DNA from 2 places in the Janthinobacterium algoris genome. Region 2 is predicted to be linked to the other one. Evidence: predicted binding sites of a transcription regulator. Region 2 holds the regulator's gene; the other holds the start of a gene.
What was found. Region 2 encodes HrcA, which represses chaperone genes, less so after heat shock. Its sites were predicted from a motif close to TTAGCACTCNNNNNNNNNGAGTGCTAA; they were not measured.
Positions count from the first base shown of each region.

Region 1: a site for HrcA is predicted at 3,001-3,027, ahead of rpoH (RNA polymerase sigma factor RpoH). Genes of this name have one in related genera too.

Region 1 covers NZ_JBNYXZ010000009.1:197,512-203,350, forward strand. Annotated here, with positions in the region: gene ACQ4W7_RS15530 (cytochrome P450 family protein) at 1-594, shown strand, start outside; gene ACQ4W7_RS15535 (antibiotic biosynthesis monooxygenase family protein) at 591-959, shown strand; gene ACQ4W7_RS15540 (hypothetical protein) at 934-1,386, opposite strand; gene ACQ4W7_RS15545 (hypothetical protein) at 1,565-1,831, shown strand; gene rpoH (RNA polymerase sigma factor RpoH) at 1,922-2,815, opposite strand; gene ftsX (permease-like cell division protein FtsX) at 3,321-4,241, opposite strand; gene ACQ4W7_RS15560 (cell division ATP-binding protein FtsE) at 4,238-4,981, opposite strand; gene ftsY (signal recognition particle-docking protein FtsY) at 4,990-5,839, opposite strand, start outside.
Region 2 covers NZ_JBNYXZ010000017.1:41,133-46,971, reverse strand. Annotated here, with positions in the region: gene ACQ4W7_RS22400 (CaiB/BaiF CoA transferase family protein) at 1-478, shown strand, start outside; gene ACQ4W7_RS22395 (barstar family protein) at 532-858, opposite strand; gene dapB (4-hydroxy-tetrahydrodipicolinate reductase) at 867-1,676, opposite strand; gene ACQ4W7_RS22385 (outer membrane protein assembly factor BamE) at 1,695-2,330, opposite strand; gene fur (ferric iron uptake transcriptional regulator) at 2,526-2,957, shown strand; gene hrcA (heat-inducible transcriptional repressor HrcA) at 3,007-4,023, opposite strand; gene ACQ4W7_RS22370 (HAD family hydrolase) at 4,141-4,860, opposite strand; gene ACQ4W7_RS22365 (hypothetical protein) at 5,104-5,703, shown strand; gene ACQ4W7_RS22360 (hypothetical protein) at 5,740-5,839, shown strand, end outside.

The sequences.
Region 1 (5,839 bases), on a different contig from region 2:
GTGGCAGCGTATGCCCTGTTGCAAGGTTTTGGTCGCTTGCTGCGCGAGGCGGATGCGTTGCCGGGCAGCTTGGTGGGCAAGATTGTGGTAGAGGCGGATGCCGTGGGCTGGCAGGCCTCGGGCGGCTTGCTGGCCAACCTCGTGGGGCTGCTGTCGCAGACGTGCGACGCGACGGCCGGCTTACTGGGCAATGCCGTCGTGGCCTTGCGTACCCAAGCGGATTTACTGCCGCAACTGCGCGCAACGCCGCCGCTGTGGCCGGCCATGCTGCGCGAAGTCAGCCGGCATGATCCCTCCATCCACAACACGCGCCGCTACACGGCGGAGGACGTGGAGTTCAATGGCGTGCGCGTGCCGGCCGGGCAGATGATCGTCGTGGTGCTGGCCAGCGTCTGCCATGATGCCAGCGGGCAGGTGGCGCCAGGCTTTGGCCATGGTCGCCACGTCTGTCCGGGCCAGTCCATCGCGCACGCCATCGCCACGGCCTGCCTGCAAGCGTGGGCCGATGGGCTGGAAGACATGCCGCTGGCGTGGACTTATCTGCCGTCGCTGAACGCCCGCATCCCTGTCTTTAGCACTGGAGAAATAGCATGATTGCCGTGATTTTCGAGGTCTGGCCGAATGCAGAAGGGCGCCAGCAGTACCTGGACCTGGCCGCCGCGCTGCGGCCCTTGCTTGACGATATCGATGGTTTCATTTCCATCGAGCGCTTCAGCAGCTTGAGCGAGCCGGGTAAATTGCTGTCGCTCTCGTTTTTCCGCGACGAGGCGGCGCTGGCGCAGTGGCGGCAGCTGGAAGTGCACCGCGCGGCGCAATCGGCCGGCCGGCACGGCGTGTTTGACGACTACCGGCTGCGCATCGCCGGCGTGGTGCGCGATTACGGCATGCTTGACCGGCAACAGGCGCCGGCCCACAGCCAGCGGCGCCACCATGTTAGCGGGGTAGTGCGCCCTGCGTGATTTTCACCTTGACCCGGTAGGTGGGCTCTGCTGCATTGAGGGCGGGCGGCGTGGCCGGGTCGACGTCGAGCAGGGTGAACGTCAGGTGGTTGACAGTGACGGAACTGGCGGCACCTGGCATGGAATCGGACAGCACGATATCCGTGGCGCCCGCGCTGTTGCGCAAACTGAAACTGTAGCTGACGTAGCCTTTCCACACGCACACGGCGCCCTTGCGGCAGCGGCTGTCGTTGACACGTTCCAGTTTCAGGGTATCGGTAGCCGTGATGGCGACCTGTTCGCCCGGCGAGAGCACGTGGGTGACGTTGCGCGGCGTGTTTTCCGCGTCGCCGGCGCTGCCGGCCGCGCCGCAGCCAGCCAGCACGGCCAGGCAGGTGATGAATATGGGTAATAGCCAGCGACGATAAGAGTCATGGAGGTAATGCATATTTTTCCTTTCAAGTGGAGCGTTCCCGACGCGGCGTGCGCGCAAGAGATGAAAATGATAATAACAAAATGATATTTTCCCGGCGCACTATTGGCACGCTGCGGATGAATTGATGCGCCGGCCACGCGGCGCGCCGATTACTGCGTAAAATGGCTGTTTTGAAAATCAGGAAACAACCATGAAAAAAACTGCCCTGGCGAAAAGCGATGCCAAGAAACTGATGGGAAAGATGAATGTTCCCGGCGCCGGCGCATTCGGTAAGGAAGCGGTGGTCGTCGACCGCCGCGAGCAGCGCAAGCGCGATCAGGCCCTGGGCCTGGTGCCCTTCGCCGTCAAGCTGAACAGCGATCTGGTCTTGCAATTGCAGACCCTCGCCAAGGAGCGCGACGCGGATCTGAATGAATTGGTCGCCGAAATCCTGGTCAAGGGTTTGGCTGCAGCTTAACGGGCTGCCATGTTTATCTGTTGATAAACATTAAGTAGTAAAACTAAAAGGCGCCTTGCGGCGCCTTTTGCATTGCGGCCTTGCTTGTGCTTACACGTAAGCGGCCAGGGCACCCTTCATTTTTTTCAGCGCCGCTACTTCGATCTGGCGGATGCGCTCGGCCGATACGCCGAACTCTTCTGCCAAAGCGTGCAGGGTGGCGCCGGAACCGTCGTCGTTGGCCAGCCAGCGTGCTTCGATGATGCGGCGCGAACGGGCGTCGAGCTTGCCCAGGGCCGTTTCCAGGCCTTCCGATTGCAGACGCGTGACCTGTTCCGCTTCCAGCACCTTGGTCGGCTCGCTTTGCTCCGACGACAGATAAGCGATCGGCGAAAACTTGTCGTCTTCATCGTCGGTTGGCGACTCCAGCGCGATGTCGCGGCCGCTCAAACGCGTTTCCATCTCGATCACTTCTTCGCGCTTCACGTCGAGGAGCTTGGCCAGCGCATCGATCTGCTTGGGCGTCATCGCGTCCAGGCCCGTCTTGTGGCTGCGCAGGTTGAAGAACAGCTTGCGCTGTGCCTTCGTCGTCGCGACCTTGACCAGGCGCCAGTTTTTCAGGATGTACTCATGCATCTCGGCTTTCACCCAGTGCATGGCGTACGACACCAGGCGCACGCCCTGGTCCGGATCGAAACGTTTTACGGCTTTCATCAAGCCAATATTGCCTTCCTGAATCAGGTCGGCATGCGGCAAGCCATAGCCCAGGTAGCCACGGGCAATCGAGACCACCAGGCGTAGGTGCGACAGCACCAATTCTTGCGCGGCGGCCAGGTCATTTTTTTCACGCAGGCGTGTCGCCAGCGAAATTTCTTCGTCGTGGGTCAACATGGGCAGGCGGTTCACGGCCGAGATGTAGGCGTCGATATTGCCCAGATTGCCAGTGAACCCGAGGCCCAGCGCATTATTTTTGGTCGGAACCAATGCGGACGTTGCGGACATCATAGTCATGTTTTCTCCCTCGTAGTCTTGCTTTGTTCCAGATAGCCATGTCACGCGACGTGGCCTGATTGTCTGTTCGGTTTTGCGTATTCGGTCTTGCACTTGCAGATCGCGGCGCCATCTATATCTGGCACTCATGGCACTCATGGCGGCGCTCATGGCGGTTCTGCTGTTGGTATGTGCCTATATTAGCACTCTCTGCCCGAGAGTGCCAATCAGCACATTTAATCGTCCTGATAGCCTAAATACTATGGCGATTTAGTAGTTGATAATTTATCTAAAACGCGCCGCCAAGGCGCATGGTGACTGCAGTGTGCACCTGTTTGCTCGCGCCGGAAAGGGCCGCACGCCTCTTGACGAACGGACATAGTCTACGGCCGCAAGCTGAAGCGAACCTTAAGAATACTTGCTAGATATCAAGATAACCACAGCATGTGGTGGATATTAAAAAAGCAAGGAGGAGGTGCGGCGCATGGCGGCGCCAGGGGCGCCGCCATGGAAACGATGGTCAGTTCAGGCGCGCCAGGTGGCGCTGTACGCAGAGGAAGGCGCCGATCAAGCCCAGGCCGGCGCTGACGGCCAGCAAACCGGCCATCGGCAGCGGTGCCAGCGGCACCAGCTGGAATTCGGACGCATACAGGCGTGCAAACTCGGCAATCGCGGTATTGAGTGGCTGCAAGGCCAGCGCCACGGCGCCCAGCGCCAGCGCACCGGCGCACAGGCCCAGCAGGGCGCCCGTGTAATAGAAGGGGCGGTGGATGAAGGTGTCGGTGGCGCCGATCAATTTCGAAATGCTGATTTCATCGCGCTGCTGCATCACTTGCAAGCGGATGGTGTTGAAGACCACGGCGATTACGGCCACCCCCAGGGTCATGGCCAGCAGCAACAGCACCAGGCGCAGCACGCCCAGCAGGGCCGCCAGGCGCTTGACCCAGGCCGAATCGACTTGCGCCGATTCCACGCCTGGCAGGTGGCGCAACTGTTCCGCCACGGCATCGACGTCCTGCGCTTCGCTGGCGCTGCTGAACGCATCGAGCTTCAGCACGTAGCTGTCGGGTAGGGGATTGTCGCCCAGGGTGCTGAGCACGTCGGCCAGGCCGTTCTTGTTTTTCAGGGTGTCGAGCGCCTGTTCGCGCGGGATGAAGACGATCTTCGCGTTTTGCGCGCCCACAATCTTGCGCATGGCGCTGGCCAGGGCCACGGCTTGCTCGCGCGGCGTGTCGATCGTCAGGAAAACGCTGATTTCCGGGTCGACCGACATCTGTTCCGACATGGGGCGCACATTGTCGAGCATGGTCAAGCCGGCGAACGGCAGCGACAGGGCGATGGCGACGACGAGCACGTTCAATAAAAAGCCGCCCGGCGACTTGCGCAAATGAATCAGCGCCGAGCCCAGCGCGAAGCGGTGTTGACGGAACCAGCCTCTCATGCCTGTTCTCCCTGCGCGTCGTCCGGGTCGGGGGATGGCGCAAAATCGGGATCGGGTGGCGCGAAGACGGGTGCCTGCGTGGCCTTGTCGATGGCCACCAGCTGGCCGTTTTTCAAGTGGATCACGCGGGCGGCGGCGTCGAGCATCTGTTCGTCATGGCTGGAAATGAGGCAAGTCACGCCCACCGAATGAAACGCTTTCAGGGCGTCGAGCACCTTGTTAGCGCTGGCGCGGTCCAGGTTGGCCGTTGGTTCGTCGGCCAGGATGATCTGCGGCCGGTTGACGATGGCGCGCGCAATCGACACGCGCTGCTGTTCCCCGCCCGACAGCGACAGGGGACGCGCCATGGCGCGGTCCAGCAGCCCCACCTTGTCGAGGGCGGCGCGCGCGCGCTGTTCGGCGGCCGCCTTGTGAGCGCCGACGACGAGCAGCGGCAGCATGACGTTGGCCAGGATGGAGCGGTCGTTCAATAATTTTTGCTGCTGGAAGATCAGGCCCATGTTACGGCGCAAAAACGGCACGCCGGCCGGCTTGATCTTCGCCATGTCCTGGCCATTGACGATCAGCTTGCCCGAGCTGGGGCGCTCCATGGCGGCGATCATTTTCAGCAGGGTGGACTTGCCGGCGCCGGAGGGGCCGGCCAGAAAGACCAGCTCGCCTTTGGCAATGCTCAGCGAAATGTCGCTGAGCGCCACGGCGTCGGCGGAGTATTGCTTGGAGACGTGTTGAAATTCAATCATGTATAGGCTTATCCGAGCAGCGCTTCGACAAATTCGGCAGCCACGAAAGGCTGCAAGTCTTCAATTTTCTCACCGATGCCGATGAAATACACGGGCACGGGGCGCACGCGGGCAATCGCCGCCAGCACGCCGCCCTTGGCGGTACCGTCCAGCTTGGTGATTACCAGGCCGCTCAACTGCAGGGCATCGTCAAACGCCTTGACTTGCGTGAGGGCATTCTGGCCCGTGTTGCCGTCGATGACGAGCAGGGTTTCATGCGGCGCGCCCTCCATGCCTTTGCCGATTACGCGCTTGATTTTCTTCAATTCTTCCATCAGGTGCAATTGCGTCGGCAAGCGGCCTGCCGTGTCGACCATGACCACGTCGATGCCGCGCGCTTTCGCCGATTGCACCGAGTCATAGGCCACGGCAGCCGGGTCGCCCGATTCCTGCGAGATGACGGTGACGTTGTTGCGTTCGCCCCAGACCATCAGCTGCTCGCGCGCGGCGGCGCGGAAGGTGTCGCCCGCAGCCAGCAGCACCGATTGATTGTTCGACTGCATGTGCTTGGCCAGCTTGCCGATGGTGGTGGTCTTGCCGGCGCCATTCACGCCGGAAATCATCATCACCAGCGGCTTGTGGCGGCCCAGCTCGAAACGCTTTTCCAGTGGCGAGAGCAGGTCGATCAGCAGCACTTTCAGCGCGGCCTTGACGGCGGCGGCGTCGAGCAACTTGTCTTCCTTGACCTTTTTCTTCAATTCCGTGAGCAGGAATTCCGTGGCGTCGATGCCGGCGTCGGACATCAGCAAGGCCGCTTCCAGCTCTTCGTACAGGGCGTCGTCGATCTTCGCGCCGACGAACAGCACGGATAAGGTATTC
Region 2 (5,839 bases):
TCCCACGGCCGATGGCGACATGATTTTGGCGATCGGCAACGACGGGCAGTTTTCGCGCTTTTGCGCCATCGCCGGCCACCCGGAATGGGCGCAGGACGAACGCTTCGCCACCAATCCGCAGCGCGTGGCGCACCGGGCCATCCTGATTCCGCTGCTGCGCCAGGCCACCGTCATGCGCACGACGGCCGAGTGGATCAGCGCCTTCGAGGCGCAGGCCGTGCCGTGCGGCCCTGTCAATCGCATCGACCAGGTCTTTGCCGACCCGCAAGTGGTCGCGCGTGGCATGAAAGTCGAGATGCCGCATCCGACGGCGGGCACGGTGGCGCTGGTGGCCAATCCCGTGCGCCTGTCCGGCTCGCCGGTGCAATACCGCTTGCCGCCACCGTTGCTGGGGCAGCATACGCAGGAAGTGCTGCAGCAGTGGCTGGGGCTCGATAGCGGCCAGATCGACGGCTTGCGCGAACGCAAGGTCGTCTAAAGAAAAACGCCGGACAGTTGCAAAACTGTCCGGCGTTTTTTATTGATTCAGCATTATTTCAGCACCAGCTTCAGCGCCGGCTTTTCGCCATAGTCTTCGTAGCGTTCATTGATGCCGGCGATGCAAAACGTGATTTCTTCCAACAAGTCCGGCGCCTGCGCCTTCATTGCCTCCGCGTCTTGCACGATGACCTCCAGCACTTCGTTCGGTTTCAAACGGAACTTGCTCATACCGTCTTCATCGCGTAGATAGCTGAGGCAATCGACCCAGGCATCCATGCTGTTGCCGTAAAATTCAGGGAAACCGAAGGCTTGCACGCATTGCGCGTGAAAGCTCGCTTCGTCGGTGATGTCTTTTCCATTCAGGATGGCAGTGGCCATGGTCTTCCTCAGTTCTTCAGCGACAACACGTCCTGCATGTCGAACAGGCCGGTCGGCTTGTCGGCCAGGAAACGCGCAGCGCGCAGGGCGCCGTGGGCATAGGTGACGCGGCTGCTCGACTTGTGGCTGATCTCGATGCGCTCGCCGATGCCGGCAAACAGCACCGTATGGTCGCCCACGATATCGCCGCCGCGGATGGTGGCAAAGCCGATGGTTGACGGATCGCGTTCGCCCGTCACGCCTTCGCGGCCGTACACGGCGCATTCCTTCAAGTCGCGGCCCAGGGCCCCGGCCACCACTTCCCCCATCTGCAGGGCGGTGCCCGATGGCGCGTCGACCTTGTGGCGGTGATGCGCTTCGATAATTTCAATGTCGTAGCCTTCGGACAGACTTTTCGCGGCCAGTTCCAGCAACTTCATGGTGACATTCACGCCCACGCTCATGTTCGGTGCGAACATGATGGCCGTCTTTTCGGCAGCGGCGGCAATGGCGGCCTTGCCGGCATCATCGAAACCGGTGGTGCCGATGATCATCTTGATGCCGTGCTCGGCGCAATACGCCAGGTGCTGCAAAGTGCCTTCCGGACGCGTGAAGTCGATCAGGTAATCGGCGCCGGCCAAGCCGGTGGCTAGGTCGGATTCGATCAGCACGCCGGCAGGTTTACCAAGAAAGGCAGCGGCATCCTGGCCGACGGACGGCGAGCCAGCGCGATCGAGCGCGCCGGCCAGCACAGCGTCAGGGTCATTGCTGACCGCTTCGATCAGGATATGGCCCATGCGGCCACTGGCGCCAGCGATGGCGATTTTCAGTTCAGTCATTTTATTCTCTTACAGCACTTATTTGGTGGACTCGGCAGCGGGTGCAGGCTCGGCGGCAGGCGCCGTTGCAGGTGCCGGTGCAACGTCAGGCTTGCTCACAGGAATGGCGGGGGCGGCATCGGCGGGCACGGGCACGGCGCTCGGTGCCACGGGCGATGGAACGACAGCGGCAGGCACATCGGCCTTGGCGACCTTGGCAAACGGCGACGGACCGGCGATGCGGTCGATGTATTCTTTCTCCGTCGGCAGGTTGCCACCTTCGAAACGTTCAACTTTGCCATCCTTGCCGAAGTACACGACCACACGGCTGCTGGTGGTTTCGCCACTGCCCCGGGCCAGGCGGAATGGATAATCCCAGCGGTCGGCATGGAAAATGTCGGTCAGCAGGGAGGTGCCGAGGACGAAACGCACCTGGTCACGCGTCATGCCCACTTTCAACTGGGCCAGCATCTCTTCGGAGACAAAGTTGCCTTGTTGAATGTCAGGACGATACGGCGAGAAAAACCACATGAATTTTTGCAGCGGCGTAATGGTGTTCGTTTGTGCGCCCTGTTCGGGGACCACTTCCTTGCCTTCTTTTTGGCTGGCTGCCGGCTTTTCGCCAAGGATGCCGCGGCTGGCGCAGCCGGACATGGCGAGCGCGACACAGACCATGCCTGCCACGACTGGTGCTCGAAATGAAATACGGTGCCAGAGAGATGGCAATACAGCCGGTGTTACGCGCATAAATGACCTCAATTGGATGAACAAAACGCCAGGAGTGACCGGCCTGCCAAAAAATGCATATTTTGGCACTCCCCGACAAAACGCTATATGATAAAGCACCTGACCCACATACGAGCAACAAACATGAGTAACAATCCTAGTGATCTCAAGGCAAGCGGCCTGAAAGCGACCCTGCCACGCCTGAAGATACTCGATATCTTCCAGAGTAGCCCGGTACGCCACCTGACAGCAGAAGACGTCTATAAAATTCTGCTGGCCGACAATATGGATGTTGGCTTGGCAACTGTCTACCGTGTCCTGACGCAATTTGAACAGGCAGGTTTGCTCAACCGCAATCATTTTGAAACCGGCAAGGCGATTTTCGAGCTCAACGAAGGCTCCCACCACGATCACCTGGTATGCCTCGACTGTGGCCGGGTCGAAGAATTCTTCGACGAAGAAATCGAAATCCGCCAGCAAAAAGTGGCCGAAGAGCGCGGCTTCAAGATCGCCGAACACGCCTTGGCCATCTATGGCAACTGCATCAAGACGGCTTGCCCGCACAAAACCGCCTGATCCGTGCCGGCCGTTCTCACGGGAGCAGCCGGCGCGTCAGTCAGTGCGCTCAATGATGGCTAAGTGCGCTTGACAGCAACTTGGCCGTGATATCGACAATCGGGATGACGCGCTCATAAGCCATGCGCGTCGGTCCGATCACTCCCAATGTTCCCACAATCTTGCCGTTGACTTCATACGGCGCCGTCACCACACTCATTTCATCCATCGGCACCAGGTTCGATTCGCCGCCGATGAAGATCTGCACGCCCGTCGCCTTGCTCGACACGTCGAGCAGCTGCATCAAGCCCGTTTTTTGCTCGAACATGTCGAACATCTGGCGCAGCGAATGCATATTTGATGACAGATCGCTCACGCTGAGCAAGTTGCGCTCGCCGGAAATCACCATGTCATCGCTATGGTCGGCCATCGCTTCGCTGCCCGCTTCCACGGCCGCCTGCATCAGGCTGCCCATATCGTCGCGCAGCTGGCGCAATTCACCCTGCAAGCGAACGCGCACGGCATCGAAGGACAGGCCGCCATAATTCTGGTTGATGTAATTGGCCGATTGCACCAGTTGCGCCGGCGTATAGTCGGCCTCCGTCAGCAGCAGGCGGTTCTGCACGTCGCCGCCCGGGGCGACGATGACGAGCAAGATGCGCTTTTCGGACAGGCGCAAGAATTCAATTTGCTGGAACACGGATTCACGGCGCGGACTCAGCACGACGCCGGCAAACTGCGACAGCGACGACAGCATCTGCGCCGCGTTGGCGATGGTTTTTTGCGGCTGCGGCGTCTGCAGGCGCATGCGCGACTCCACCATGTGCTCATCCAGATGCCGGACGGTCAGCAAGGTGTCGACAAAGATGCGGTAGCCGCGCGGCGTGGGTATGCGACCGGCCGAGGTATGCGGACTGGACACATAGCCGAGCTCCTCCAGGTCGGCCATGATATTGCGGATCGTGGCCGGCGACAGATCCAGACCGGAAATTTTCGACAAGGCGCGCGAACCGACCGGCAGGCCGTCGGCGATATATCGCTCGACCAGGGCTTTCAGCAGTGTTTGGGCACGTGTATCGAGTTGCATGGTGTCTTAGGTAAGCAAATATTCTTTAAACAAGCATATTGTTAATCAAGCGGCAATGAAAGCGGCCGACCATGCATCAACAGCACCTATTATGCACGTTCGCCCGTCCGGCGGCGATCAATCTTGCTGCTGCAGCCACAACAGCAACTCGTCAAAGTTGGCGCAGATAGCGTCGGGCTGCACACCGGCGGCCAGGTGGGCGTCGCTGCCCTTGCGGTTCATCCAGACGGCACGCATGCCCGCTCCTTGCGCTCCCGTCACGTCGAAATGCAGGTCGTCCCCCACATACACGGCTTCATGCGGGGCCACCTCCAGCGCGGCGCAAGCGGCCAGGAAGATGCTGGCATCGGGCTTGGCCACGCCAAAATCACTGGCAGCAATCGATACCTTGAAATGCTGCGCCAGGCCGATAATGTCAAGGTCCGCATTGCCATTCGAGATCGAGCCGACCAACATGCGCTGCCCCATCCAGGCCAGGCCAGGCAAGACGTCGTCATACGGCTGGACGCGGTTGCGCGCGGCCAGGAAGTGCAGGATGGCCCCATCGACCAGGGCGGCATCCTCGCCGGCGGCCTCGAAGGCGGCCAGCAGACCGGCGCGGCGCAACTCGATCAGGTTGCCATGGAAATGCGGTTGTTCCTTGAGCATGGCCAGACGGTGCTGGCGCAGCACCTCGATGGAAAACTGCTGCGCCACCTTGGGCGCATGCGTGGCCAGCCAATCGTGCAGCAGGGTTTCGGCGGCGGCAATCACGGGCGCGATGGGCCACAAGGTATCGTCGAGATCGAACAGGATGGCCTTGGGCGGTACGGCAGCTTTTACAGGAGCAAGAGACATGGGATTCACAGTAGATGCCGCGCCACGGTGCGCAGCCTGCGTCTATTGTCGCACTGATCGCCGCCGCCGGCATGGCTGTGCCCCGTGAAATGGGGCCGGGCCAGCGCTTCCCGGCGAAAAATTGTTACAGGGTGATACAAGGCAAGATCATTCAGCTTGCCAGATAGACTAAAATAGGCGCCATTCCAATGCGGCGCCAGCGTCCGCGTTGCGCTACCCAACCTAATTCGTTTTGGAGAATGTATGAAAAATTTGTACCTGCGCTCGATGCTGGCGGCGGCTTGCGCCGTCACACTGGCAGGCTGCGGCGGCAGCGGCGGCAACCTGTATCTGCAAGTCAACGTCGGCGGCCTGGCCAAGGATGGCCTGATTCTCTTGAATGACGGGGAACGCTTGCCGGTTACTGCGGGCCAGGGCACCGTTGTTTTCACCAAGCTGGTCAAGACAGATGACCGCTACGATATCACCATTGCGCAACAGCCAAAGGGCGCCGTTTGCAGCATTACCAATGGCAGCGGCAAGGCAACAAGCTATTCCGTGAGCACGGCCCAGGTGATCTGCACAACCAACAGCTACCCGCTGAGCGGCACGATCACGGGCCTGACCGCTGGTGGCTTGCGCCTCGTGATGGGCCCCAACGGCACCAGCCCACTGGCTGGCACCACCTCCTACGAATTCAAAAGCGTTGCTGACGGCGCCGCATACGGCATTTCCATACTGACTCAGCCAACGGGCCTGGCATGCCGCTTCCAGGGTTCAAAGAGTGCCGACGCCAGCGATACGGTTGGCACGATGGGCTCTGCCGCTACGACCGCGGCCACACTTGACTGCACGCCGCAGTAATCCTTGCGATCCGTCACCTATTTTTTGGAGAAATACATGAAGTTATCCTGCTTGCGCCCACTCGCCGCGCTGCTGCTGACCCTGGGACTGGCCGCTTGCGGCGGCAAGGCATCGTATGATGTCAGTGGCACCATCA